4 regions of the Gordonia phthalatica genome follow, and region 4 is predicted to be linked to each of the others. Evidence: riboswitches for the same ligand, from Rfam matches in the RefSeq annotation. Region 4 holds a riboswitch; each other region holds the start of a gene.
The links. Region 4 has a riboswitch for cobalamin ahead of metE (5-methyltetrahydropteroyltriglutamate--homocysteine S-methyltransferase). Riboswitches for the same ligand answer to the same signal wherever they lie in the genome.

Region 1: linked by a shared signal. The riboswitch ahead of ACH46_RS13645 (ABC transporter substrate-binding protein) and the one ahead of metE (5-methyltetrahydropteroyltriglutamate--homocysteine S-methyltransferase) in region 4 are both predicted to bind cobalamin.
Region 2: linked by a shared signal. The riboswitch ahead of ACH46_RS02550 (ABC transporter substrate-binding protein) and the one ahead of metE (5-methyltetrahydropteroyltriglutamate--homocysteine S-methyltransferase) in region 4 are both predicted to bind cobalamin.
Region 3: linked by a shared signal. The riboswitch ahead of ACH46_RS17975 (cobaltochelatase subunit CobN) and the one ahead of metE (5-methyltetrahydropteroyltriglutamate--homocysteine S-methyltransferase) in region 4 are both predicted to bind cobalamin.

What each region holds. Positions count from the first base shown of each region.
Region 1 covers NZ_CP011853.1:2,939,944-2,947,156, forward strand. The annotation lists gene ACH46_RS13625 (WS/DGAT/MGAT family O-acyltransferase) at 1-420, opposite strand, end outside; gene ACH46_RS13630 (pyridoxamine 5'-phosphate oxidase family protein) at 561-1,196, shown strand; gene ACH46_RS13635 (ABC transporter ATP-binding protein) at 1,187-1,960, opposite strand; gene ACH46_RS13640 (FecCD family ABC transporter permease) at 1,957-2,976, opposite strand; gene ACH46_RS13645 (ABC transporter substrate-binding protein) at 2,982-4,019, opposite strand; cobalamin riboswitch at 4,078-4,256, opposite strand; gene ACH46_RS21485 (hypothetical protein) at 4,288-4,446, opposite strand; gene ACH46_RS13650 (maltokinase N-terminal cap-like domain-containing protein) at 4,536-5,075, shown strand; gene ACH46_RS13655 (glycine--tRNA ligase) at 5,141-6,532, opposite strand; gene ACH46_RS13660 (nitroreductase family deazaflavin-dependent oxidoreductase) at 6,670-7,116, opposite strand; gene ACH46_RS13665 (ArsR/SmtB family transcription factor) at 7,206-7,213, shown strand, end outside.
Region 2 covers NZ_CP011853.1:547,796-555,008, reverse strand. The annotation lists gene ACH46_RS02555 (prolyl oligopeptidase family serine peptidase) at 1-1,929, shown strand, start outside; partial or broken gene ACH46_RS21840 (rhomboid-like protein) at 2,026-2,550, opposite strand; cobalamin riboswitch at 2,648-2,782, shown strand; gene ACH46_RS02550 (ABC transporter substrate-binding protein) at 2,818-4,008, shown strand; gene ACH46_RS02545 (iron ABC transporter permease) at 4,013-5,071, shown strand; gene ACH46_RS02540 (ABC transporter ATP-binding protein) at 5,068-5,877, shown strand; gene ACH46_RS02535 (hypothetical protein) at 5,890-6,702, opposite strand; gene ppk2 (polyphosphate kinase 2) at 6,721-7,213, opposite strand, start outside.
Region 3 covers NZ_CP011853.1:3,811,157-3,818,369, forward strand. The annotation lists gene ACH46_RS17975 (cobaltochelatase subunit CobN) at 1-2,871, opposite strand, end outside; cobalamin riboswitch at 2,894-3,085, opposite strand; gene purT (formate-dependent phosphoribosylglycinamide formyltransferase) at 3,213-4,772, opposite strand; gene ACH46_RS17985 (adenylate/guanylate cyclase domain-containing protein) at 4,819-6,336, opposite strand; gene ACH46_RS17990 (adenylosuccinate synthase) at 6,391-7,213, opposite strand, start outside.
Region 4 covers NZ_CP011853.1:1,446,320-1,453,532, reverse strand. The annotation lists gene ACH46_RS06755 (acetyl/propionyl/methylcrotonyl-CoA carboxylase subunit alpha) at 1-1,120, shown strand, start outside; gene ACH46_RS06750 (hypothetical protein) at 1,219-1,575, shown strand; gene ACH46_RS06745 (amino acid permease) at 1,555-2,925, opposite strand; gene ACH46_RS06740 (glycosyltransferase family protein) at 3,092-3,676, opposite strand; cobalamin riboswitch at 3,788-3,993, shown strand; gene metE (5-methyltetrahydropteroyltriglutamate--homocysteine S-methyltransferase) at 4,070-6,376, shown strand; gene ACH46_RS06730 (FMN-binding glutamate synthase family protein) at 6,494-7,213, shown strand, end outside.

The sequences.
Region 1 (7,213 bases), 1.5 Mb from region 4:
CTTGGTGAAGACGACGAGCTTCTCGCGACCGTCGGAGTCGCGGTAGCCCTCGATGACGTTCATCTCCCACAGCGGGCGACCGCGGTCCATCGGCAGTCCGGCGAGGTGTCCGCACATCTCCATGAGTTCGGCGTGCCCGGCCGGCTGCGGCAGCGCCATGCGGTGCAGATGGTGGTCGACGCTGAAGTGGTCGTCGTGTACCCAGACGGGGTGGCCGAGGTCCAGGGGAACCCGGCGCACCTTGCGGGTGAACTGCGGGACCTTCCGCACGCGCTCGTCAAGCGTCGACCGCAGCGTGGCATACGAGTATCCACCCGGCATCGTGTCCGGATCCAACACCATCACCGCGCAGACGTGCATCAGCTGCGAGGGGGACTCCAAGTACAAAAAGCTCGCATCCAAGCCGCTCAATCTCTCCATACGAGCAGGATAGCGCATGAATTAGAACTTGTTCTAGTTTGCAGCGCGAGGTTGGCGGAGGTCACATTTCCGGCGTGATCACCGTCGTCGCGAAAGCGCCACCGAGCCTTGGGTTCTGCGCTTTCACTACCCTGGAATCCGTGGGAACCCGGTATCAGCACATCGTTTACGGAGACGCCTCTCTCCTCCGAGAATACGACTCGGGCGGCCCGCGCGGATACGGTGCGGGAATCGATTCTCCCGACGAGGGACCGCAGGAGGTGACCGAGCGGGAGATCCGAATGCTCACCACCGCCTTCGCCTTCCACATGTCGACGGTGACGCCGTCGGGCTGGCCGTACGTGCAATACCGCAGCGGCCCACGCGGATTCGTCCATCATCTCGGCGGTAACCGATTCGGCTTCGCCGATTTCCGCGGCAACCAGCAGTTCGTCTCGGTCGGCAACATGAACCACGACGACCGCGTCGCCCTCTTCGTCGCCGACTACCCGCTCCGTCGTCGAATGAAGGCGTTCGGCCGGGCGACGACCGTCGAGGCCGCCGACGACCCCGATCTCCTCGACCACTTGCGTCAGGTGGACGGCGGGCAGATCGCCGCGCAGTGCGAGCGGAGCGTGGTGATCGAGATCGAGGCCTTCGACTGGAACTGCGGGCGCAGCATCGTGCCGCAGTACACGAAGGAGGAGGTGCGCGAACGCGTGCAGCCGTACATCGATCAGATCCACACCCTGCAGGACGAGGTGGCGGCGCTGAAGAAGCAGCTGGCTCAGGGCTGACGCCGCCCCACCCGCACCCACACGCCGTCGTCCTCCACGATCCGTGCCCGCACCCCGAACACCGCGTCGACGGTCTCCGCGGTGATGGTCCGGTCGGGCGTGCCGTTCTCGATCACCCGGCCGTCGGCGAGGACGACGACCCGGTCGCAGAACATGGCGGCGAGGTTGAGGTCGTGCAGCGCGATGACCGCCGAGGCGTCGGTCCGGCGGACGTGCGCGGACACCAGTTCCAGCAGGCTCAGCTGATACTTGATGTCGAGGTGATTGGTCGGCTCGTCGAGGAGCATGACCCGCGGTTCCTGCACGAAGGCCCGCGCGATCTGCACCCGCTGTCGTTCCCCGCCGGACAACGCGTTGTACTGCGCGTCGAGCAGACTCTCGATCTCGGTGTCGCGGGAGACGGCTCCGATGATCTCCGCGTCCCGCCTGGATCCGGCGCTCCACGACCTCCGGTGCGGCGTCCGACCCAGTTCCAGCACGTCGAGAACGGTGGGGTTCTGGTCGGTGACCGCGGCCTGTTCGACGACGGCGATGCGTTGTGCGACGGCGCGCCGCGGCAGCGCACCGATGGCGACGCCGTCGAGCGACACGGTCCCCCGCGTCGGTCGTCGCAGACCGGCGAGGAGCCGCAGCAGCGACGACTTCCCCGACCCGTTCGGCCCGATCAGCCCGACGATCTCACCGGGCGCCACGTCGATGTTCACCCCCGACAGGATGGTCCGTCGCCCCAGGTCCCAGCCGACCTCGCACGCCTGCAGGTTCATCGACGCCCCTGCCTGATGAGGACCAGCACGAACATCGGCACGCCGACGATCGCGGTGATCACGCCGATCGGGAGTTCGCGCGGCGCGATCACCACGCGCCCCACGACATCCGCCCACACCAGGAACAGCGCTCCCATGATCGCCAGCGTCGGCATCATGACCCGATGCCGCACGCCGACCACCGCCCGGGCCGCGTGCGGCAGCACCAGGCCGACGAACCCGATCGCGCCGGACACGCTGACGATGACCGCCGTCATCAGCGCGGTGACCGTCAGCAGGACCAGCCGGATGCGGGTGACGTCGATGCCGAGGGCCGCGGCCGCGTCGTTCCCGAACGAGAACGCGTCGAGCGCCCCCGCGGTCAGGACGCACACCACGAGCCCGATCGCCGTCGCCGCACCGCAGACGGCCACCTCCGTCCACGACGGCGACGACAGCGAGCCGAGCAACCAGAACAGCACGCTGCGCGTCTGTTCGGCGTCGGCCGACGAGTACACGATGAACGAGGTCAGCGCCGAGAACAGTTGGGTGGCCGCGATGCCCGCGAGCACGACGCGATCGGTGGTGCCGCCCGCGAGCCGGGCCAGCACCAGCACCACGGCGAAGGCGGCGACCGCACCGAGGAAGGCGCCGCCCGCCATGCCGATGACACCGGCACCCACGCCGAGGAGGATCACCGACACCGCGCCCACCGATGCTCCCGACGAGACTCCGAGGACGAACGGGTCGGCGAGTGGATTGCGCAGCAGCGACTGCAGGACGCCACCGCACACCGCGAGTCCGGCGCCGCAAACGGCGGCCAGCACCGACTGCGGCAGGCGCAGTCGCCAGATGATCGACTCATGCAGTTTCGACAGCCCCGAATCGCCGCCGAACACCTCGGCCCGCACCGACCGCACCACGTCCGACAGTCCCAGGCTCGACGGCCCGATGGTGATCGCGAAGCCGATCGACAGCAAGAGCAGCAGCAGACCGCCGAGCCAGAGCCCGGCGACTGCGGCGGGCCGCGTCCGGATCACCGTCACTTGCTCAAACCGAGCTTCGTCAACCCGTCGGCCACGTTCTCGACCCCGTAGGCGGTGCGCAGCGACGGGTTCAGCTCCGCGCCGGCCGCGATGATGTACCGCTTGTTCTTCACCGCATCCATTTCCCGGGTGACCGGGTTGGACTCCAGGAACGCGATCTTCGTGCGCGCCGACTCACCGGACTGGATGTCCCGCGTCAGGTCGCCGATCACCAGGACCTGCGGGTTGCGGGCGGCGACCTCCTCCCAACTGATCTGCGGCCATTCGGCGTGCGTGTCGTCGAAGACGTTGGTGAGGCCGAGCTCGCGGGTGATGACGCCGGGCGCACCGCAGCAACCCGCGATGTACGGCGACTCCGAGTCCGAGAACCAGTACAGGACAGTGGTGCCCTGCGCGTGCGTCGAGGCGGCCGCTGCCCTGATGCGTTCCTTCAGTCCGGCGACGACCTCGGCGGCACGGTCCGCGGTTCCGGTCAGGGCTCCGAGCTGCGTGATCTCCTTGTAGACCAGGTCCATCGTGAACGCGGAGGTGCGGGTCCCGTCGCCGCCGGTGTCGGACTGCTTCCCCTCACAGTCAGAGGGCGCTAGGTAGGTGGGGACGCCGAGCTCGGTGAAGCGTGCGCGGGGCGCGGTGCCGCCCTTGTCGAAAGTGGACGTGAACGAGGCGGTCACCAGGTCCGGCTCTTCGGCGAGCACCGACTCGAACGACGGCCAGTCGTCGGAGATGCGCTTGACCTTCGCGTTCTCGGCCGCGAGCGACGGCAGGATCGGGTCGGTCCATGTGGCGGTGCCCGCCATCCGATCGCCGAGTCCCAGCGACAGCAGCGCTTCGGTGGTCCCCTGGTTCAGGGAGACGATGCGCCGGGGCGGCGCGTCCACGGTGACCGTCTGGCCGCAGTCGACCAGCGATACCGGGTAGCCGGCGACGGCCGGGGTGGTGGACGGGTCGTCGGCCGATCCGCAGCCGACGAGCAGGGCGATGGAACTGGAGAGAGCCGCGGCGCCGATCAGCGCACGGCGAGAGTGGTACTGCATGGTGTCCTTCGGGCCGCGAGCTGTAGAACGCGAAGCTCGTCTGCGATCCCGCGGGGTTCTGGGCCCGCGCGAGCCAGCAGGTCTTCGGACTCGAGGTCTACCGCTGTCGGACGTCTTCCCAGATGCAATCCAGTGACATGTGCCCGGAGCGTCGCTCTCACCGCTGCGCGTCAGTCCCGGATTCCCACCGGATTCCCTACCCGACGAATCGGGTGCGCTGGCGGGGCCATCATATCCGGCGGTCGCGGCCGAGGAGAATCCCGCCCGGTTACTCGCGGGTGCGTTCGCGGTACCACCAGATGCCGAGGATCGCGAACCAGATCGGCAGCACGACGGCCATCATCGTCCACTCTCCTTTGCCCACCATCATTCCGGCGGCGATGATCATCAGCACGCCGCTCAAGATCATGATGAGTTTGGGATTCACGGACGGTCCTTCCGGTGGAGCGTGTCGGGTGCGGTTCGGTGCCCATTAGATCAGCCTCGGTGGGCGGCCGCGTCGTAGACTCTCATCCCATGGCACTGCTTCATCAGGCGACGATCACCCCGACCAAACTCGAACTCGTCACCGAGTACCTCGACAGCGTCCCGTGGGGCGAGGCCGGCGAGGTCGAGATGCTCGGCGGCTACCGGTTCGACGACCCCGACGGCGAAGTGGGCGTCGAGGGACTGCTGGTGGAGCGCGCCGGTCGCCCGCTGCACATCCCGGTCACCTATCGCGCGGCCCCGCTGCCGGGCGCCGACGAGTACCTCATCGCGACGATGAAGCACTCGGTCCTCGGCGACCGCTGGGTGTACGAGGCGGCCGCCGACCCCGTCGCCGTCGACTGCTACACCCGGGCGCTGCGCGGCGAGCAGCCGCAGGCGTCCCTCGAGGTCCGGATGGCCGACGGCACCGTGGTCCCGCGCGACAACCCGATCCGACTCCGCGTGGAGGGCGACGCCGCGACGCAGGCCCTCGCCTTCAGCGACGACCTCAGCTCCCCCGTCTCCGGCAGCGCCCGCCTGATCGCGTCGTGGGACGGCGGCGAAGGGATCGTCGCCGCGCTGCGGTAGCACTCAGACGACGAACCCCCGCAACCGTTCTGACGAACCGTTGCGGGGGTTTCGAGTCGTTGCGGTCAGCAGCCGATCAGCTTGCCGCCGAGGTACTCGACAACCTTGTCGAGGGCGACGCGCTCCTGGCTCATGGTGTCGCGCTCACGGATGGTGACGGCCTGGTCGTCGAGCGTGTCGAAGTCGACGGTGACGCAGAACGGCGTGCCGATCTCGTCCTGGCGGCGGTAGCGCTTGCCGATGCCCTGGGCGTCATCGAAGTCGACGTTCCAGTGCTTGCGGAGCTCGGCGGCGAGGTCGCGGGCCTTCGGCGACAGCTTCTCGTTGCGCGAGAGCGGCAGAACCGCGGCCTTGACCGGCGCGAGGCGGCGATCGAGCTTCAGCATGGTGCGGGTGTCGGTGCCGCCCTTGGCGTTCGGCACCTGCTCCTCGGTGTAGGCGTCGCAGAGGAAGGCCATCATCGACCGGCCGAGGCCGGCTGCGGGCTCGATCACATACGGCGTGTACTTCTCACCGCTGGCCTGATCGAAGTAGATGAGGTCCTCGCCCGACGCCTCACTGTGCGTCTTGAGGTCGTAGTCGGTGCGGTTCGCGACGCCCTCGAGCTCGCCCCACGGGTTGCCGCCGAAGCCGAACTTGTACTCGACATCGACAGTGCGCTTCGAGTAGTGCGACAGCTTCTCGGCCGGGTGCTCGTAGCGGCGCAGGTTCTCGGGGTCGATGCCGAGATCGACGTACCAGTTGTAGCGGGCCTCGAGCCAGTACTCGTGCCACTCCTCGTCCTCGCCGGGCTTGACGAAGAACTCCATCTCCATCTGCTCGAACTCGCGGGTGCGGAAGATGAAGTTGCCGGGCGTGATCTCGTTGCGGAAGCTCTTGCCGATCTGGGCGATGCCGAACGGCGGCTTGCGACGCGCGGTGGTCAGCACGTTCTTGAAGTTGACGAAGATGCCCTGCGCGGTCTCCGGGCGGAGGTAGTGCAGGCCCTCCTGATCGTCGACCGGGCCGAGGAAGGTCTTGAGGAGACCCGAGAACGCCTTGGGTTCGGTCCACTGGCCCTTGGTGCCGCAGTCGGGGCAGACGATGTCCGACATCTGCACCGAGTCCGGGTCGTCGATCTTCTTCTTCAGCGCGTAGGCCTCCTGCAGGTGGTCCTGGCGCTGACGCTTGTGGCAGTTGGTGCACTCGACCAGCGGGTCGGTGAAGACCTCGACGTGGCCGGAGGCCTCCCACACGCGGCGCGGCAGGATGACCGAGGAGTCCAGGCCCACCACGTCGTCGCGCGAGGTGACCATGCTGCGCCACCACTGACGCTTGATGTTGTCCTTCAACTCCACGCCGAGGGGGCCGTAGTCCCAGGCGGAGCGGGTACCGCCGTAGATCTCACCGCACGGGTACACCAGGCCTCGCCGCTTGGCGAGGTTGACGACAGCATCGACATTGGACTGGACAGCCACGGTTTACAGATCTCCACGACGTAGGGGGTTGGGACGTTGAGCAGTGCGCGACGGTGGTCGCGCACGTCGTTCTACAGGGTAGTCGGTTCGGCGCCGGTGGTGTGCGGCGCGTCGAACGAGCTCGGGAGAGGCTGGGATCAGGAGAGCTGGAGCTCGACGTACGGGATGTCGTCGATCCCGAGCCCGGTCGACTCTTCGATCACGCCGGCGAGTTGGGCGTACGCCTTCGGGTGGTCGTGCCGGTAGCGGAGCAGGACCTCCGCCGACTCCTCCCTCGACAAGGTCCGCGCCGTGGCCGGGCGGGCGCGGTCGAAGCCGATCCAGACTCGGCAGTTCGGGTCGGTCTGCAGGTTGCGATACCACTGCGCCTTCTCGCCGAAACCCGACGCGATGATGATGCGGTCCTTCGCCGGTCGGTCGACCTTCTCCAGCGCCACATAGCGCGGCTCCCCCGACTTCCTGCCGGTGTGCTGAAGCAGGAGGAGTCGCCGGCCGAAGAGGAATCCCAGACCCGCTTTGAACAGCGGGATCGGCGAACGGACGAACCATCGCGTCCGCAGGGCCTTCGCACCGATGCCGGTCATGATTCCACGGTACGCGGGCGGTCCAGCACGAAGGCAAATGAAAACCAATTCCCTTAGGATGGGGTGGTATCTCGGGAGAAGGAGCAGCGATGGACCA
Region 2 (7,213 bases), 900 kb from region 4:
CTCGAGGCCGCTGCGCTGGAGATCCTCGACACCGACGAGCGGATCCCGTATGTCCGGCGACGCGGCGACTTCCTCTACAACTTCTGGCGCGACGCCGCCCACCCGAAGGGCCTGTGGCGGCGCACGACGCTCGACAGCTATCGCACCGACACGCCCGAGTGGGACGTCCTGATCGACGTCGACGCCCTCGCGGAGGCCGAGGGAGAGAACTGGGTGTGGGCGGGTGCCACCATGAATCGGCCCGCCTACGACCGCGCGCTGATCTCCCTCTCGCGCGGCGGTGCGGACGCCGCGGTGGTCCGCGAGTACGACGTCCCCACCCGCAGCTGGGTGGACGGCGGTTTCGCGCTGCCGGAGGCGAAGTCGCAGGTCGGCTGGATCGACCGCGACACCGTCTACGTCGGAACAGATTTCGCGCAGACGCCGGACGGCCTGCCCGCGATCACCTCGTCGGGCTACCCGCGCACGGTGCGCCGCTGGTCGCGCGGCACCGACGTCGCCGACGCCCCCACGGTCTTCGCCGGCGAGGTCTCCGACGTCGCGGTCGGCGCGGTGTGCACCCACACGCCCGGCCACGTGCGGCACTTCGTGTCCCGCTCCACCGACTTCTACAACGCCCTCGACTACGAACTCCGCCCCGGCGCCGACGACACCGACGACGAACTGATCCGCATCGACGTCCCGACCGACGCCCACTACGACGTCCGCCTCGACTGGCTGACAGTGCTGACCCGATCGCCGTGGACGGTCGACGGCACCGAGTACCCGGCCGGAACGCTCCTGGTCTTCGACTACCCCGCCTATCTGACCGGCGACCGCACGCACACCGTCCTGTTCACCCCTGATGCGCACACCAGCCTGCAGGATCACGCGTACACGAAGTCGCACCTCGTGCTCGTCACCCTGCACGACGTCGCGACCCGCATCGAGGTCCTCACCCTCGGTACCTGGGAGCCCGTCGAGCTCGACGGCCTGCCGGAGCTCGCCACGCTCGGCGTGCTCGACGCCGATCCGGACGACAGTGACGAGATCTGGCTGTCGGCGAGCAGTTTCACGCAGGCGCCCAGCCTGCTGCAGGGCACGACCACCGGTGGCGTCGCGGTGATCAAGGCGACGCCCGCCGCCTACGACTCGTCGGACGTCTCCACACAGCAGTTCTTCGCGACGTCCGACGACGGCACGCAGATCCCCTACTTCGTCATCAAGCGCGACGACGTCGCATCCGGCCCCGCACTGCAGTACGGGTACGGCGGTTTCGAGAACGCGATGACGCCCAGCTACCTCGGCATCGCGGGCCGCAACTGGATCGCCCGCGGCGGCGTGTACGTGATGACGAACATCCGCGGCGGCGGCGAGTACGGACCGGAGTGGCACACGCAGGCGCAGAAGGCCGGCCGCCACCTGGTCTACGAGGACTTCGCCGCCGTGGCACGTGATCTGGTGGCGCGCGGTCTCACGACCACCCCGCAGCTGGCGGCTCAGGGCGGCTCCAACGGGGGCCTGCTGATGGGTGTGATGGCCACCAGCTACCCGGAACTGTTCGGCGCACTGGTGTGCTCGGTCCCGCTCCTGGACATGCGGCGCTATCACCTGCTGCTGGCCGGCGCGTCGTGGATGGCCGAGTACGGCGACCCCGACGATCCGGCGGAGTGGGAGTTCATCTCGCAGTACTCGCCCTATCAACGACTGCGCGCCGGCCTCCCGATGCCCGCGTTCCTGATGACGACCTCCACTCGCGACGACCGCGTGCATCCCGGCCACGCCCGCAAGTTCGTCGCCCGGATGGAGGAGCTCGGCTATCCGGTCCGCTACTACGAGAACATCGAGGGCGGGCACGGCGGCGCCGCCGACAACCGGCAGGCGGCGTTCAAGTCGGCGCTGAGCTACGAGTTCCTGTGGCGGACCATCGGCAGCGTCGACCCCAACTGACGGAGGCGGTGCGGCAGGCCGGTCGACGTCGGCGACCGGCCTGCCGCGCACGATCGGGTACATCGCGAACCCGATCAGCAGCGCGATCGCGTGGCCGACGTCGGTGAAGGTCACCGGATCCACGATCACCGGCGGCGCGAACGAGACCAGGCAGCCCGCGAGGTAGATCCACCGCCAGGGTCGCGGAATCCGATACGCGAGCACCCCGATCACCGCTGCCATGAAGTAGCTGACGCCGACGTCGACGATGGTCGCGAGGTCGGCGGGCGCACGGCCGTCGACGATCGCGGCGCCGACGAGACCCTGGCTGAGGATCGACGCGAGAACGTGTCCGCCCAGGCCCACGACCAGGAACCGCCACCAGCCGAGCCACCGTTCGGCGACGCCGAGGAAGACGGTGAAGCCCACGACGTAGGGCAGCCAGTAGGCGCCGTCGAGCCAGAACAGGCTCCCGACGAGCGCCCGGATCGGATGATGCTGCAAGTTGGCCAGGTTGGTGGAGCGGCGATCCAGGATGCGGTCGAGCCGCTCCGGCGGCAGGGTGTGCTGTGCGATCGTCGTCGCGAGCAGGAGCGTCAGCCACGAGTAGGTGATCGGCGCGCTGCGGATCCAACGGCCCACCGCCGCGGCGGCACGGCGCACCCATCCTGCTCTGCTCGAACCCGTGGCGCCGGTCACCGTCTCACGGTACGCCGATCCGGGCCGATCGGACGGTCCGCGCTGCGTGTTAGATTTGCCTGGTCATCCAGCGATGACATGCGAGGAAGCCGGTGCGATTCCGGCACGGTCCCGCCACTGTGATCTGCTCCCCGCGAAGCAGCAGTCAGACACTCGCGCATCGCTGATCCCCGGCCCGGGGCGGAGTCACCCCAGGGAGGAAATACCGACATGCGCGCCCCACGTCTGAAGGTCCTGCTCGCCACCGCGGCGGTCCTCGTCCCGCTCGTGGCCACCGGCTGCTCCAGCAGCACGTCCACCGACGCCGGCGCCTCCCGCGACTGCATCACGGACTTCGACGCGTCGAAGGACTACTTCCCCGACAAGTCGACGATCGAGGACGCCACCGGCTTCACCATCGACTATCACCGCTCGTACCAGGTGGTGACGGTCGCCGAGCCGTATCCCGGTGCCGAGCCCGCCAAGTACGTGCTGGTCCGGTGCGGTGCCCCGACGCCGAAGCTGACCGGCGACCTCGCCGGTGCGCCGACCGTCCAGACGCCGATCCGGAGCATGTACTCGGGCTCCACCACACAGCTGCCGTCGATGGCCGCACTCGATCGAGTCGACGTGGTGACCGGTGTCGCCAACGCCGACTACGTCTCGAATCAGCAGGTCCGCGACCGGATCAGCGAGGGCAAGGTCCGCGGCTACGCCGACGGCACCACCGTCAAGACCGAGGACGTCATCACCGGCCACCCCGACGTCCTGGTCTCCGCGGGCTTCGACGACCCCGCCTACGCCAAGATCGCGAAGGCCGGGATCCCGGTCCTGGCCGACGCCGACTGGCTGGAGCAGAGTCCCCTCGGGCGCGCCGAATGGATCAAGTTCTTCGCCGCCCTGACCGGCACCGAGAAGAAGGCCGCCGACACCTACTCCGGCATCAAGAAGGGCTACCTGGAGGTCGCCGAGAAGGTGAAGGGTGCGCCGAAGGTCGACGTCCTGCAGGGCAGTGTCTTCTCCGGCAAGTGGACCCGCCCGGGCGGCGCCAGCTATTCGAGCAACCTGGTCGAGGCGGCCGGCGGCACCAGCCCGTGGGCCGACGACACCTCCACCGGCAGCCTCGAACTGAGCCTGGAGACGGTGATCGCCCGCCAGTCCGGCGCCACCGTGTGGATCATCAACAACGCCGACATCAACACTCTGAAGGCGTTGTTCGCCGAGGAGCCTCGCTACCGCGCGTTCACCAAGGCCACCAGTAACGTGTGGAACTCCACCAAGGCCGTCAGCCCGAGCGGCGCCAACGACTTCTGGGAGCGCGGCGTGCTGCGCCCCGACCTGGTCCTCGGCGACCTCGCGGCCCTGATCCATCCCGAGCTGTACCCGAGCCACCAGTTCGTGTTCTACCAGCGCCTGTCCTGATCTCATGACGGTCGTGAGCGGGAGGAACCCCGCGCGGACAGCCCTGTTGCTGTCCGCGCTACTGATCGCGTGTGTCGTCAGCGTCGCGATCGCCATCGCGGTCGGCTCCGAGTGGATCCCCCTGCACGACGTCGTGTCCATCCTCGCGGGTGGCCACTCCGCCGATCCCGGCTGGGACTTCATCGTCCGCGAGGTCCGCCTCCCCCGCGTCGTGACGGCACTCCTCGCCGGCGCCGCGCTCTCGGTCGCCGGACTGCAGATGCAGACGCTGTTCCGCAATGCGCTCGCCGACCCGTACGTCCTCGGCGCCAACTCGGGCGCGAGCCTCGGCGTCGCCGTGGTCGTGATGGCGTCGGGCGCGTCGTGGGCGGGGTTCACCAGCGGTCTCGCGGGCGGCAGTCGGACGGTCACCGTGCTCGCCGCCGCACTCGGCGCGGCCGTCGTGCTCGGCGTCGTCCTGATCATGGCGCACTGGGTGCGCAACGCGGTGGTCCTGCTGCTGGTGGGTGTGATGGTCGGCGCCGTCACCGCATCGATGGTGTCGGTGCTGATCGTGTACGCCAGCACCCCAGAGTCCGTGCAGCAGTTCCTGAAGTGGGGCATGGGCAGTTTCAGCAACACCGTCTGGTCGGACATGTGGGTGTTCATTCCCCTCGTCGCCGGCACCGCGGTGCTCTGCTTCGCGACGGCCCGCTCGCTCAACGCCCTCCTGCTCGGCGAGAACTACGCGCGGTCGATGGGGGTCGACCTGCGCTGGGCACGGACCCTCACGCTCGCGTCGTCGGCCCTGATGACCGGCGTGGTGACCGCCTACTGCGGGCCGATCGGCTTCCTCGGTCTGGTGGTCCCGCACCTCACGCGCGGACTGTTCCGGTCGTCGAATCACCGCACCCTGATCCCCGGCTGCGTGGTGGTCGGCGCCCTGCTGGCGCTGTGGTGCTCCATCCTCAGCGAGCTGCCGGGCAACGATCATTCACTGCCGCTCAACGCCGTCACCGCCATCATCGGCGCCCCGATCGTGATCACCGTCCTGGTCCGCGGCCGGGTGGGAGGAGCCGTATGAGCGCCCCGTCGCACGTCTCGGCCACCGGACTCATCCTGTCCGACGTGGAGATCGGCTACCGCGGCCGGCACGGCGCCACCGTCGCCTCCGGGATCACCGCGCAGGCCAGGCCCGGCGAGCTGACCGCGCTCATCGGGCCCAACGGAGCGGGCAAGTCGACGCTGCTGCGGACCATCTGCGGGCTTCAGCCGTCGCTCGGAGGTCGGGTGGAGCTGTCCGACGGCACGTCGGTGGAGAGGCTGGGACGCACCGCGCTGGCCCGTCGGGTCGCGGTCGTCACCACCGACAGCGTCGACCCCGGGCGACTCTCAGCACGCGAGGTGGTCGGCCTCGGCCGCACGCCCTACTTGGCGATGACCGGGAAGATGAGCGCGGCGGATCACCGGATCGTCGAGGAGTCCATCGACGCGGTGGCCGGGCAGTCCCTCGCTGCCCGACCGTTCATCGACCTTTCCGACGGGGAGAAGCAGCGGATCCTCGCCGCCCGCGCGCTGGCTCAGGAGCCGGAACTGCTGGTGCTCGACGAGCCGACGTCGCACCTGGACGCACCGTCGCGCGTGGAGTTCTGCGACCTGCTGCGCACCCTCGCCCGCGAACAGCAGATCACCGTGCTGCTCTCATCGCACGAGTTGGAGCTGATGATGCGGGTGGCCGATCACCTCTGGCTCCTCGGTCCCGACGGAACGATGGCCGCCGGCAGTCCACGAGAACTCGCCGACCGCGGCGACATCGGCGCCACCTTCGACCGCGGCCGCCTCACCTTCGACCCCGACCACTTCGTCTTCAACATCGCGGAGGAGCGCTGACGAGGCGCAGGCTCACCTGTTCGACGCCACCCTCGCTATCACACCGATCAGCACGACCACCACGCCGCCGATCCCGACGTACATGGAGATCGTCGACAGGTGATCGACGATGCCGCTGACGACCACCTCGATGGTGGTCTTGGCCGCGCTGTCGGTGTCGGCGAGACGGTCGCTGACCACGTTGTTGGTGAGGATGCCGAGCGCCCAGCCGACGACTCCCGCGAGCACGGCGCCGACACCCAGCCAGGCCAGCACGGTGGCGCGCCGGGTCGCGGTCAGGAGCGCGAGGATCGAGGCGACGATCGCACCGATGACGCTGACCCACGCGAGGATGTTCACCAGCGTGCCGCTGTCCTCCAGCGAGCCGGCGGTGATCTGGCTCTGGTCGATCGTGACGATCACCGGCCCCGGCACCTTCACCGGGATCGGGAGCGGCGCCGACCGGATCACCCGATCGATCATCGGGCTGATGTCGAGTTCCATCATGTGCAGGTCGACATCGGGGCCGGGTGCCGTGAACAGCCACTTGTGCTGCTGGCGGGCCACCTCGCCGAAGTCTTCGACGAAGCCGTCGCTGCGCGCATAGTTGCGAGCGGCGGGCAGCACGGCGTCGGCCGCGATCCTCGATCCGGTGCGTTCCTCCACCGACGCGGCGACCTTGTCGGCGAAGTAGTTCTGCACCGAGGTGTCGTGTGCGGCCTCCGCCGCGGACGCCGAGAAGCCGCTCTCCGAGACCACCCGCTGTGACAGCCACATGCTCGGAACGGCGACGATCATGCAGACCATCGCGACAGCGGTGAACAGGCCGGAAACTACGCTTCGCACGGTGTCGAGGCTACCGGCTCAGTCGCCCAGGAGGTCGCGGGCCCGCCCGACGATCAGCGGATCCGGCTGTCCCACCAGGACCTCGTCCTTGCCGTCGTAGTCGTGCAGGCTGAGCACGTAGCGCATGGCGTTGATGCGTGCCCGCTTCTTGTCGTTGCTCTTGACGACGATCCACGGTGCGAAATCGGTGTCGGTGTCGGCGAACATCTGCTCCTTGGCCTCGGTGTACGAGTCCCAGCGATCCAACGACGCGAGGTCCATCGGTGACAGCTTCCACTGCCGGACGGGGTCGATCTGCCGGATCGCGAACCGGGTCCGCTGTTCCAGCGGCGTCACCGAGAACCAGAACTTCACCAGGTGCACGCCGTCGTCCACCAGCATCTTCTCGAAGGCCGGCGCCTGCTGCATGAACTGGTCGTACTGCTCGGGTGTGCAGAAGTTCATCACCCGCTCCACGCCCGCCCGGTTGTACCAGGAGCGGTCGAAGAAGACCATCTCTCCCGCGGCGGGA
Region 3 (7,213 bases), 2.1 Mb from region 4:
GGTGGCTCGACGGCGGTCGCCGTGCTCGGCGAGGTCGGCGAGGGCGTGCTTGCGGACGAAGTTCTGCTCGACGGGTTCGTCGAGGTCGGCGACCATCCGGACGGCATCGTCGAGCATCGCGACCACGTGCGGGAAGGCGTCGCGGAAGAAGCCGGAGATGCGGACTGTGACGTCGATCCGGGGGCGGCCGAGTTCCGTCAGCGGCACGACGGTCAGTTCACGGACGCGTCGCGACGCCTCGTCCCACTCCGGTCGGACGCCGAGCAGGGCGAGGACTTCGGCGATGTCGTCGCCAGCGGTCCGCATGGCTGACGTGCCCCACACCGAGAGCCCCACCGAATCGGGGTAGGCACCCTCGTCGTCCAGGTAGCGCGAGATCAGCGACTCGGCCATCGCCTGCCCGGTCTCCCACGCCAGGCGCGACGGGACCGCGCGCGGGTCGACGGTGTAGAAGTTCCGGCCGGTCGGGAGCACGTTGACCAGGCCGCGCAGCGGCGACCCCGAAGGACCCGCGGGGACGAAGCCGCCGTCGAGCGCGTGCAGCAGGGCGTCGAGCTCGTCGACGGTGCTGTTCAGTCGGGGCACCACCTGGGTGGCGGCGAACTCGAGGACCGCCGCGACGGCCGGGTCGTCGTGCAGGCGGGCAGCGTCGGCGGGATCCCAGCCGCGCTTCTCCATCGCTTCGATCAGGTCGCGGGCCTGCGCTTCGAGCTGGTCGATCTGCGGGAGCGGGAGGTCGGCGATGTCGCCGCCGTGGAGCGCGGTCCGCAGTCCCGGCACCGCCCCCTTCTGCCCGCCCCACATCTGTGCGGCGCGCAGGATCGCGAGGACCAGGTTCACCCGCGCCTCGCCGTCGGGCGCCTGCCCGAGAATGTGCAGGCCGTCGCGGATCTGGGCGTCCTTGATCTCGCACAGCCAGCCGTCGACGTGCAGCAGGAAGTCGTCGAAGGCCTCGTCGTCGGGTCGCTCATCGAGGCCGAGGTCGCGGTGCATCTCGGCGGCGTGCATCAGCTGCCAGATCTCGCCGCGGATCGCGGCGAGCTTGCCGGGGTCCATCGCGTTGATGCGGTCGTACTCCTCCAGCAGCCCCTCGAGCCGGGCGATGTCGCCGTATGACTCCGCGCGCGCCATCGGCGGCACCAGGTGGTCGACGATCGTCGCGTGCGCGCGACGCTTGGCCTGTGCGCCCTCGCCGGGATCGTTGACGAGGAACGGGTAGATCAGCGGCAGGTCGGCGATCGCGGCGTCGGTTCCGCATCCCGAGGAGAGGGCTGCGTTCTTGCCCGGCAGCCACTCCATCGAACCGTGTTTGCCGAGGTGGACGACGGCGTGCGCGCCGAATCCGTGCGCCACCCAGCGATAGGCGGCGAGGTAGTGGTGGCTGGGCGCGAGGTCGGGCTCGTGGTAGATCGCGACGGGGTTCTCGCCGAAGCCGCGCGGCGGCTGGATCATGATCACGACGTTCCCGGCCTGCAGGGTGGCGAGGACGATCTCGCCGGCGTCGTTGACGAACAGCTCGCCGGGCGACGGCCCCCACGCCTGCGTCATGCCGTCGCGCAGGTCCTGTGGGAGGTCGGCAGTCCACTCGTCGTAGTCGGCCTTGCTCACGCGCACGTGCGCGTCGGTGAGTTGCGCGGTGGTCAGCCACTCCTCGTCCTGCCCGCCGGCGGCGATGAGCGCGTGGATCAGGGCGTCGCCTGCCGCGGTGTCGTCGCCCGAGGCGTCGGCCTGATCGAGGATGGCCGTGACGTCGTTGCCGTCGCCGAGGTCGTAGCCGAGCGCTCGCATCGCGCGGAGCACGCGGATCGCGCTGACCGGGGTGTCGAGGCCGACGGCGTTGCCGATCCGGGCATGCTTGGTCGGGTAGGCGCTGAGCATGACGGCGATCCGCTTGTCGGCGTTGGCGGTGCGACGCAGCCGGGCGTGGTTCACCGCGATGCCCGCCACCCGCGCGGCGCGTTCGGAGTCGGCGACGTAGTGCGGCAGGCCGTCCTCGTCGATCTCCTTGAACGAGAACGGGACCGTGATGATGCGGCCGTCGAACTCGGGGATCGCCACCTGGCTGGCGTAGTCCATCGGGGTGACGCCGTCGTCGGACGCCGCCCAGTCGGCGCGACTGCTGGTCAGGCACAGTCCCTGCAGGACGGGGATGTCGAGGTCGGCCATCCGCGCGACGTCCCAGGCCTCGTCGTCCTGGCCCGCGCTCGCCGCCGCGGGCGTGCTGCCGCCGGCGGCGAGGACCGTCACCACCACCGCATCGAGGGTGCCGAGTTCGGCGTAGAGGTCGTCCGACGCGGTGCGCAGCGAGCCCGCGAAGATCGGGACGGCGACGGCGTCGCGCGCGTCGATCGCGTCGCAGAGGCCGTGAACGAAGTCGGTGTTCCCGCTGGCGTGGTGGGCGCGGTAGTAGAGGACGCCGACGCGCGGGCCGTCGCCCGCGGACGGTCGTGCGAGGTGTCCCCAGGTCGGGATGGTCTCCGGCGGCTCGAAGCCCTCACCGGTCAACAGGACGGTGTCGCAGAGGAACGCGTGGAGCTGTCGCAGGTTGGCGGGGCCGCCTTCGGTGAGGTACCGGTGGGCGTCGGCGGCGACGCCGGTCGGGACGGTCGACGCCGCCATCAGCTCGGCGTTGGGCGTCTGCTCCCCGCCGAGCACGACGACCGGCTTGCCATGCTCCCGGATCGCGTCGAGCTCGTCGGCGTACTCCTGGACGGAGCCGAGCAGCCGAACCACCGTCAGGTCCGCCTCGGCAGCGGCCTCGCCGAGCTGGGCGACGGTGGCGCGAGACGGGTTGAGCCAGCGGAAGTCGGCACCGCTGGCTCGGGCAGAGATCAGGTCGGTGTCCGACGTCGACAACAGGGCAACGCGCATGGTGAGTTCTCCAAAACCCTCGTGGAACCATTACGCCGTGGCCGGTCTCCTGGCTTCCGCGTCATCGGCGGGCGGTCGACCTTCCCAGACTCGCGTCCAGTGGCCCGTGCACCGTGAAAGTGCACGCGAGGACCGCCTTCCTCGGCGGTTACAGTGGCGAGGGCCGCGCCGGCATCGAACCGGCTTCCCGAACACCACGACTGCGTCAACGGTACCGAATGGCGTTCGTCGGCCCCAGCCCGCGGCTACCTCGATGCGCTCGTACCTCCACCATCAACAGTGTTCGATGTGACCGCGCGGTGGTCACATCGAACACCGTTGATCGTCAGCCGACAATGTCGTCACCCGCGCGGAGGCGGACCCTGGGGCGGGAAGCCCGGACGGGGCGGCGGCGGACCTGCGGGACGCTGGCCGCCGGGGCCGACGGGACCGCGCGGTCCGGGCTGACCGGCGGGAGCGGGGCGCATGGGCGGGCCGGGCGGCATCGGCGGGCGCGGCATCGGGGGCGCGTCGCGGCGGATCGGCTGCTCGGGACGTCGCGCGATCTGCGGGCTCGCCTCGATCATCTCGGTCTTGGCCTCGTCGGCGGGCCCCTCGGACGCCGGTCCGGCATCGGCTGGCTTGGGCGCGGGCGTCGGGACCGGCTTGATCTCGGTCGGCTCCACGCGGTCCTCGTGGTTCGACGGGAGCGGCTTCACCAGGCCGGCGGCGTGCCCGGCCTTGCGGCGCGCCCCCTCCACGGTCGGGGCGGTCGCCACGGCGACGCCGACACGTCGTCGTGCGAAGCTCTCGGGCTTCCCGAACAGGCGCAGGTCCACATCGGGATCGGCGAGGGCGTCCGCGACGCCGGCGAATGCGATCCCCTTGTCCTCGTGCTGCCCGTAGATCACGGCCGACGCGCCGGGACCGCGCGTCGCAGTCGACACCGGCAGACCCAGAACGGCGCGGGCGTGGAGTTCGAACTCCGACAGCCGCTGCGATGCGAGGGTCACCAGGCCGGTGTCGTGCGGGCGGGGGCTGACCTCGGAGAAGTAGACCTCGTCGCCCTTCACGAACAGTTCGACACCGAAGACGCCCCGACCACCGAACTCGCCGCGCCCCATCGCGTTCACGACGCGGGCGGCGATGGAGCGGGAGATGTCGTAGGCGGGCAGGCTCATCGGCTGCGGCTGCCAGCTCTCCACATAGTCGCCGTCCACCTGGCGGTGACCGATCGGCTCGCAGAAATAGGTGGTGAGCGCCCCGGTCGCGGGATCGATCGCGCGGACGGTCAGCAGAGTGATCTCGTAGTCGAACTCGACGAACCCTTCGACGATCACCCGCTCGTTGTCGACGCGGGCGCCGGTCCGTGCGTACTCCCACGCGGCGTCGACGTCGTCCGGTCCCTTCACGACGGACTGCCCCTTGCCCGACGACGACATCACCGGCTTCACCACGCACGGGAACCCGATGCTGCCGACCGCGGTCCGCATCTCCTCCAGCGATCCTGCGAACAGGTACGGCGAGGTCGGGATGCCGAGCTCCTCGTCGACGAGGCGACGGAGCCGTTCGCGATTGAGGGTCGCCGAGACGGCCTTGGCGCTCGGGATCACCTCCGCGATGCCCTCTGCCTCGACGGCTTCGAGGGCCTCGGTGGCGATGGCCTCGATCTCCGGCAGCACGTAGTCCGGGCGGTGCTTCTCGATGACGGCGCGCACCTGCTTCGCGTCGGTCATGTCGATGACCTCGGCGTGGTGCGCCACCTGGTGAGCGGGCGCGTCCGCGTACCGGTCGACGGCGACCACCTCCACCCCGAGGCGCTGCAGCGCGATCGTGACCTCCTTGCCGAGCTCACCGGATCCGAGCAGCAACACCTTCACCGCATTCGCACTCAGCGGCGTCCCGATCACCTTTGCAACCATGTCGATGAGTCTACGGTCGGACGTGGCATTGAACACGCTTGCCCGTTCAAGCGATAGACGCGGAAGGTGTGAAGATCTTGGTGCTCTCGCTCCGGCCGCGGAGCACCGTCGCCCGCCGCTCACACCAGCGAGCTGCCTCCTTGCGGCCCGCCGCCACGACCGTCCGCTCCGACGCGAACGGCAGTCGCGGCTCCTCCTTCGCCACCTCCGACAGCCGCGCGCTCTCGTTCACCGGATCGCCGATCACGGTGAACTCGAACCGCTGGATGGCGCCGATGTTGCCCGCCACCACATTCCCGTAGCTGACGCCGATGCCTGCCTTGAGTTCCGGGACCTCGGCGTCGAGGCGATCAGCGATCTCCCGCGCCGCGGCGAGAGCCGACCCCGCGCAGTCGTCGAGCTCGATCGGCGCGCCGAAGATCGCGAGCACCGCGTCGCCCTCGAACTTGTTCACCAGGCCGCGGTGATTCTCGACGGCCTCGACGATCACCTGGAAGAAGCGATTGAGCACGGCGACGACCTCGGTCGGGGTGCGCTGCGTCGCCAGCGCGGTGGAGCCGATGACGTCGACGAAGATCACCGCGACCACCCGTTCTGCGCCACCGAGCTCCGGATCCTGACGCAGGGCGGCCGCTGCGACGTCGCGACCCACGTGGCGGCCGAAGATGTCGCGCATCCGTTCCTGCTCACGCAGCCCCGCGACCATCGAATTGAAGCCGAGCTGCAGTTCGCCGAGTTCGGAGGCGTCGTAGACCACCAGATCGACGTCCGGACCGACCTCGCCGGCGCGGACCTTCGACATCCCGGACTGGACGTTCTGGATCGGACCGGTGACGTCCCAGGAGAAGAGGAACATGACGAGCAGTCCCACCGCACCGGCCACCGTCACGAGCACGGTCACCGAGATGAAGAAGCTCGTGACCGAGACCCGCTCGCCGACCGCTGCGAACAGGGTGAGGATGAAGATGCCGAGCAGCGGGATGCCGGTTCCGATCACCCAGGCGTTGATCGCTCGGGACCGGACGGTGCCCGCCCGGACCTTGTAACCGGCCTGCACGATCTTCGCGTAGACCGGCCGGAGCAGGACGTCGAGGAACAGGTTCACGATCGCGATCACGACCATGCCGCTCATCAGCACGATGAGGACCAGCTTGGGCCACAGACCGGAGTCGATCACTCCGTACCAGATCCCGAACATCAGCGCTGCACCCGCCCAGAGCAGTCCCTGAAGCGCCGTGAGCCGTCGACGAGCCCACACGGTGCGTTTCACGTCGACGGCCGTCGGCGTGCTCTCGTCGATGGACCATCGCAGCGACTTGACCGTCATGATGGTGCCGACCAGCACGCCGAGCACCAGTGCCATGACGATGTAGATCGGGAACGCGACGAAGTTGACCCACACCAGATCTCGGCGCAGGAACGACGGTTCCGGGATGCCGACGGTCGCGAGCCCGATCGCGATGAGGATGCCGATCACGTGGGCGAGGACGATGGTCGACGTCATCAGCAACTGGATCCGGACGCGCTGCTTACGGCTGCCCTCGTCGACCCGCCCCAAAAGCATTGAGCCGTAGTCACGGCTCAAACCCCGACTACGGCTCATCGCTTCGCTGACCGGTCAGACGATCTCGTGCCGCACGATGGTCTCGTCGCGGCCCGGACCGACGCCGATGCACGAGATCCGCGCGCCGCCCAGCTCTTCGAGCCGGTGGATGTAGTTCTGCGCGTTCTGCGGAAGCTCCTCGAACGTGCGGCAGGCGGAGATGTCCTCCGACCAGCCGGGCATGGACTCGTAGATCGGCTTCGCGTGGTGGATGCCGGTCTGCGTCATCGGCCAGTCCTCGACTCGCTCTCCATCGACCTCGTAGGCGACGCAGACCGGGATCTCCTCCAGACCCGACAGGACGTCGAGCTTGGTGAGGAAGTAGTCGGTGATGCCGTTGACGCGAGTCGCGTAGCGGGCTATGACGGCGTCGAACCAGCCGCAGCGGCGGGCGCGTCCGGTGGTGACGCCCACCTCGCCGCCGGTCTTGGCCAGGTACTCGCCCCACTGGTCGAAGAGCTCCGTCGGGAACGGCCCCTCGCCGACGCGGGTGGTGTACGCCTTCAGGATGCCCAGGACCGTGGTGATCTTGGTGGGGCCGACGCCGGAACCGACCGCGGCGCCGCCGGCCGTCGGGTTGGACGACGTCACGTACGGGTACGTGCCGTGGTCCACGTCGAGCAGGGTGCCCTGCGAACCCTCGAACAGGATGGTCTCGCCGCGTTCGAGCGCCTGGTTCAGCAGCAGCTGAGTGTCGGCGATCCGGTGCTTGAAGCCCTCCGCGAGCTGCAGCGTGTCGTCGACCACCTGCTGCGGGTCCAGGCCCTTGCGGTTGTAGATCTTGGTGAGGATCTGGTTCTTGATCTCCAGGGCCGCCTCGACCTTCTGGGTGAGGATT
Region 4 (7,213 bases):
CGACCAGCACGGCAACATCATCGTCGCCGGAACCCGCGACTGCTCGCTGCAGCGCCGCTTCCAGAAGCTCATCGAGGAGGCGCCCGCGCCGTTCCTGACCGATGAGCAGCGCGCCCGCATCCACAGCTCCGCCAAGGCCATCTGCCTGGAGGCCGGCTACTACGGTGCAGGCACGGTCGAGTACATGGTCCAGGGCGACACCATCTCGTTCCTCGAGGTCAACACCCGCCTGCAGGTGGAGCACCCGGTCACCGAGGAGACCGCGGGCATCGACCTGGTCCGCGAGCAGTTCCGCATCGCCGAGGGCAAGGAACTGAAGGTCAAGGAGGACCCGACCCCTCGCGGTCACGCGTTCGAATTCCGCATCAACGGTGAGGACGCCGGTCGCGGCTTCCTGCCCGCCCCCGGCCCGATCAAGGTCTACCGCGAGCCCACCGGCCCCGGCGTCCGCGTCGACTCCGGCGTCCGCGAGGGCGACGTGATCGGCGGCCAGTTCGACTCCATGCTGGCCAAGCTGATCGTCACCGGCGAGACCCGCACCCAGGCCCTGGAGCGCGCCCGCCGCGCCCTGGCCGAGTTCCACGTCGACGGCCTCGCGACCGTCATCCCGTTCGACCGCCACATCGTCTCCAACCCCGCCTTCATCGGCGACGGCGAGAAGTTCGACGTCTACACCAAGTGGATCGAGAACGAGTGGGAGAACGTCATCGAGCCGTATACCGGTGGCGAGCCGATCGAGGACGACGAGGCGCCGCGCCAGAAGGTCGTCGTCGAGGTCGGCGGCCGTCGCGTCGAGGTCTCGCTCCCCGGCGACCTCGCACTCGGTGGCGGCGGCAGCGCCAACGGCGCCGTCCACCGCAAGCCGAAGGCCCGCACCCGCAAGAAGGGCGGCGGCGCCGCAGCGTCCGGCGACTCGGTGACCGCGCCGATGCAGGGTACCGTCGTCAAGGTCTCCGTGGCCGAGGGCGACACCGTCGAAGAGGGCGATCTGGTCGTGGTCCTGGAGGCCATGAAGATGGAGAACCCGGTCACCGCGCACAAGGCGGGCACCGTCACCGGCCTGACCGCCGAGGCGGGCGCAGCCGTCACGCAGGGCACCGTCCTGCTCGAGATCAAGTGATCCCGGCGGCCTCGCCGCGAATCTGAACCTGTGCCGTATTCCGTGCCCCGATCGGGGTCGCGGAGTACGGCACAGTCGTATCTGAAGGAGTTCTGCCTGTGGAAGCTGTCGAAGTCAATGCCGGCGCCTGGTACCTGCGTGCCCTGCGCGACGACGACCGACTGTCGGACGTGCCCGCGTTGACGCTGCTGGGCGTCGACCGGCCCGCCGAGTACGTCGCGACCACCGATGCCGGGTGGGCCGACGAGTCTGCGCTGACGTGGGCCGTGTGCGTGCCGACGACCGGAGAGCTGGCGGCGCTGATCGGGGTCGACGCCGACGGTGACACGACGGGTCTCGCACGCGAGGGCTTCGACGAGGCGCTGTCTGCGGCCGTCGACCCGGCGACGCGCTGCGCGGCGGCCCTGCTGGGCGTGGAGCCCGCTCCCCTGCGGTCAGCGCTGCCGGGCCGCTGAGGTGCCGCGCACCACGAACCAGTAGTAGGCGACGACCAGCAGGAGCAGCCAGCCCGCACCCACGGCGAAGGCGACGCGGGTGTCGGGGTCCCACGCCACCAGCAGTGCGACGAAGGCGAGGAAGGCCATCGCGAGCTGCTGGCCGTAGGGCCAGAACGGCACGCCGAAGGTCAGCTCACGCTGTTCCTGCGCACTCATCGCGCGGCGCGACCGGTACTGCGACAGCAGGATCATCCCCCACACGAAGATGGTGGCGAAGGTCGCGATCGACGCGATGATCAGGAACACCGATTCGGGGATGACCGCGTTCAGGACCACCGCGATCAGCAGCGCGACCACCATGATCGCGACGGTGAACCACGGGACCCCGTTGCGCGACACCCGGCGCAGGACCGCCGGAGCCTGACCCTGCAGTGCCAGTCCGTACATCATGCGGCCGGCGCCGAAGACATCGCTGTTGATCGCCGAGAGCGCCGCGGTGATGACGACGATGTTCAGCACCGTGGCGGCGGGTCCCACGCCGAGGCTCTCGAAGATCTGCACGAAGGGACTGCTGTCCCCGCTGATCTGGTTCCAGGGGATGATCGCCATGATCACGAACAGCGAGCACACGTAGAACAGCAGGATTCGGACGGGGACGGTGTTGACTGCCTGCGGGATGGTGGTGCTCGGGTCCTCGGCCTCGCCCGCGGTGATGCCGATGATCTCGCTGCCGCCGAAGGCGAACATCACGACGGCGAAGCTGGCGAGGAGGCCCCCGATGCCGTTCGGCATGAAGCCGCCGTCGGTCGCCCACAGGTTCGTGATCCCGCTGTCGGCGTCGTGGGCGCCGAAACCCCAGATCAGGATGGCGGTGCCACCGGCGATCATGGCGATGATGGCCGTGACCTTGACCAGCGTGAACCAGAACTCCATCTCGCCGAAGACCTTGACGCTGAACAGGTTCACCGCGCCGATGAAGAAGACGACCGCCAGCACCCACACCCATCGCGGCACATCCGGGAACCAGAATCCCATGTAGACGCCGAATGCGGTCACGTCCGCGAGGCAGACGACGATCATCTCGAAGATGAACGTCCACCCGGTCAGGAAGCCTGCGAGGGGGCCGATGTTCTCGGTGGCGAAGTCGCCGAACGAGCCTGCGACGGGTCGTCGCACCGACAGTTCACCGAGGGCACGGAGCACCAGGTAGATGATCGCGCCGCCGATCAGGTAGGCGATGAGGACCGAGGGTCCCGCCTTCTGGATGGCTTCGGCCGACCCGTAGAACAGTCCGGTGCCGATGGCCGACCCGAGAGCGATGAAGCGGATGTGCCGGGCACTGAGGCCGCGTTTCAGTTCCCGATTCATGCCGGTCACGAGGATCTCCCCTGGTCTGCGCCGGTCTCCCGCGCAACGGTGAGCGTCGGGACCGGCTGGATGACAGCGGCGCGACCGGCGGTGACCGATGTGCCCGCTGAAAACACTCGATTCTATCGAGCGGGGAACTGTGATCTGCGCCGCCGCACGAGGGCGATCAGAGGTTGGACTCCACCGGGTTCCCGAGGTCGGTGCAGTCGACGATGCGGACGTCGTCGCGGTTCTCGATCAGATAGTGGATCGCAGTGAGCCCGGCCCCCATCCGCTCGATCGCATGACGAATGCGGTCGGCGCCAAGGTACACCGGCTGTCCCGGGCGGCCGCCGAACGCCGCGCGGCAGATGACCGCTGGATCGTCGCCCGCCGCCTCGATGACGCGTGCGACAGCGACCTCTCCCGCGTCCGGACTGTCGAGGGTCTGCAGCACCGCTCCCGACAGCCTCGGGTGCTCGTCGACGAAGTCCAGTGCAGCGCTGGTGCAGGAGTCGAGGCTGTCGAACCACTCGGGCAGGTACAGCGTCGTCGACGACGTCTGCGGGGCCCGCACCACTCTCGAGCCGAGCGCGACGTACACCTCTTCGCATCCGCCCGCCCCGAGACTTGACACGCGGGACATCAACAGTGCGGCCGCCGGAATATCGTTCTCACCTGCGGGAACACGTTCGTCACCTCGGGCGACGAGAACGATTCCTGCGATGGGCGCCGCTGATTTCACAGAATTAAAATCATTGCCGATCGCCATGATGCCCGATTCTACTCGTTCCCCTACCATCGGAACTGCAACTGGTTCGCCCGGCCGAGATCACTATGGAGCCCCTGCTTCTCGTCTCCGGGCGTCGACGCGCAGACACCGCTGAACGACGGTGGCTGCCCGCGAAGAGGGAATCCGGTGAGACTCCGGAGCTGACCCGCAGCGGTATGTCGGAACGACCGCCGTCACACGCACTGGACGAGCCCGCCGCACGGCGGCCGCCGGGAAGCGACGGCCAGTAGAAGCGGGCTCCATTCCTGGCTCGCACGCCGACGAGCCCGAAGACCTGCCTGCTGCATCGGATGCGCCGCATCCGATGGTCGCCCACCTCGTGGAACCGGGTGACGGCCGCGACGAACACTCATGCAGGAGAGAAGAACAGTCATGTCTGACGACGAGACCCACACCACCACCACCGCAGCCTTCCACGCGACCGTCCCCGGCGTCGCCCGGATCGGCGCCAACCGTGAACTCAAGCGCGCCGTCGAGGCGTACTGGGCCGGACGCATCGACGCCGCCGCCCTGGAGACGGTGGCCGACGGTATCAAGCGGGACAGTTGGAACCAGCTGGTACAGGCCGGTTTCGACTCGGTTCCGGTCACCACGTTCTCGTATTACGATCAGATGCTCGACACTGCCGCGATGCTCGGCGCCCTGCCGGAGCGGGTCGCGACGATCAGCGACCCGCTGGACCGGTACTTCGCGGCCGCCCGCGGCAACGACCTGGTGGCACCGCTGGAGATGACCAAGTGGTTCGACACCAACTACCACTACCTGGTCCCCGAGATCGGACCCACGACCTCGTTCGCTCTCGACGCGAGCACGGTGCTCGCCGACGTGACTCGAGCACGGTCGATCGGGGTCCCGGCACGCGCCGTGGTGATCGGACCGATCACCTTCCTCGCCCTGTCGAAGGCCGTCCACGGCGCGGATGCCCCGTTGACGCGCATCGACGACCTGCTCCCCCTCTACGAGGATCTGCTCGCACAGCTGGCCGACGCCGGCGCGGAGTGGGTGCAGATCGACGAGCCGACGCTGGTGACTGATCAGGCCGAGGGGCTCACCGAGCTCGCCGAGCGCGTCTACGGTCGGCTCGGCGCGGTGCCCTCGCGGCCCCGCCTGCTGGTGCAGACCTACTTCGGCGACGCGGGCGACCGTCTCGCCGCACTCGCCCGCACCGAGGTCGACGCGGTCGGTGTGGACCTGGTCGCGGGCGGTGTCGACTCGGTGCTCGCCGCCGGGCTGGGCGAGAAGCTGGTCGTCGCCGGGGTGGTGGACGGCCGCAACGTGTGGCGCACCGACCTCGACCGGGCGCTCGCGACACTGCAGTCACTGCGCGAGCACGTCGGCACGCTGGCCGTGTCGACGTCGTGCTCCACACTGCATGTGCCGTACACCCTGCGCGGCGAGTCACAGCTCGACTCCACGCTGGCCGGCTGGCTGGCGTTCGCCGACGAGAAGTTCGCCGAGGTCGCGGCCCTGTCGCGCGCCCTGGTGCACGGTGCAGCGGATCAGGCGCCGCAGTTCGAGGCCTCGCGAGCCGCACTCGCGACCCGCGCCACCGACCCCCGACTGAACGTCGCGGCGGTCCGCGAACGATTGGACGCGTTGGAGCCCGCCGACTGGACGCGCACCACGGCGTCGATCCGCCGAGCGAAGCAGGACGCCGCCCTGAATCTGCCGTTGTTGCCGACGACCACCATCGGCTCGTACCCGCAGACCGTGGAGATCCGTAAGGCGCGCTCCGCACTGCGCGCCGGTTCCATCGGCACCACCGAGTACCGCGATCGGATGCAGCGGGAGATCGCCGATGTGATCGCGCTGCAGGAGAAGGTGGGCCTCGACGTCCTCGTCCACGGCGAGCCGGAACGCAACGACATGGTGCAGTACTTCGCCGAACAGCTCGACGGTTTCTTCGCGACGGCCAACGGCTGGGTGCAGTCGTACGGGTCGCGCTGTGTGCGGCCGCCGATCCTGTTCGGCGACGTCGCGCGCCCCACGCCGATGACGGTCGGATGGATCACCTACGCGCAGTCGCTGACCAACCGCCCGGTCAAGGGCATGCTGACCGGGCCGGTCACGATCCTCGCGTGGTCGTTCGTCCGCGACGACCAGCCGCAGGCGCAGACCGCGCAGCAGGTGGCTCTGGCCATCCGCGACGAGACCGTCGATCTGGAGCGTGCGGGCGTGCCGATCATCCAGGTCGACGAACCCGCTCTCCGCGAGCTCCTGCCGCTGCGGGCCGCCGACCGCGAGGCCTACCTCGACTGGGCGGTCACGTCGTTCCGCATCGCGACCGGCGGCGTCGCCGAGGCCACCCAGATCCACACTCACCTGTGCTACTCGGAGTTCGGCGAGGTGATCGGGGCGATCGCCGCGTTGGACGCCGACGTCACGTCGATCGAGGCGGCGCGCTCGCACATGGAGGTCCTGCACGACCTCGACGAGGCCGGGTTCGCGAATCAGGTGGGTCCCGGCGTGTACGACATCCACTCCCCGCGCGTGCCCGGCACCGACGAGATCACCGCGTCCCTGCGCGAGGCGCTCGGCGCGGTGTCGGCGAACCGCTTGTGGGTGAACCCCGACTGCGGTCTGAAGACGCGGCGCACCGAGGAGGTGACGGTGGCCCTCAAGCGGATGGTGACCGCTGCGCTGCTGGTCCGCCAGGAGGCCGTCGCGCACGTCGGCTGACCCGGCGATTCCCGTGGTTCCCGCTCGCCGTCGTGCGAGCGGGAACCCCTGCTTCACACCGGTTGCCGACCTACTGTGGGAGTCACGAAGTCCCCCGTCGACGGTGAGGAGAGTGCAGTGGTGCGATGGTTGTCGGTTCTCGGTGTCGGAGCGGTGGCCGCGCTGTCGCTGCTGCTGGTCTTCCTCGTCTCCCCGTGGTGGCTGTTCCTCACGGTGCCGATCGCACTGGTCTCCGCGGTCGGCGTCTACGACCTGATCCAGGCGCGACACAGCATTCTCCGGAACTATCCGATCCTCGGGCACTTCCGGTTCCTGCTGGAATCGATCCGCCCGGAGATCCAGCAGTACTTCATCGAACGCGACACCGACGGCACCCCGTACGACCGCGAGACCCGCACCACCCTGTACGAGCGGGCCAAGGACATCAAGGACGTCGACCCGTTCGGCACGCAGCGCGACGTGAACGCCGTCGGCTACGAGTACGTGCAGCATTCGATCGTGGCGCAGCCCGCTCCCGAGGGCACCCCGCGCACCCGCATCGGCGGACCGGACTGCACGCAGCCCTACGACATGGCGATGTACAACGTGTCGGCCATGAGTTTCGGCTCGCTGTCGGCGAACGCGATCCTCGCACTGAACGGCGGCGCCGCCAAGGGCGGTTTCGCGCACGACACCGGTGAAGGAGGCCTGTCTCCCTACCACCTGCGGCCGGGCGGCGACCTGATCTGGGAGATCGGCACCGGCTACTTCGGCTGCCGCACCGCCGACGGCCGGTTCGATCCCGACCAGTTCCGGGAGAAGGCGGCCCATCGGCAGGTCAAGTGCATCTCGATCAAA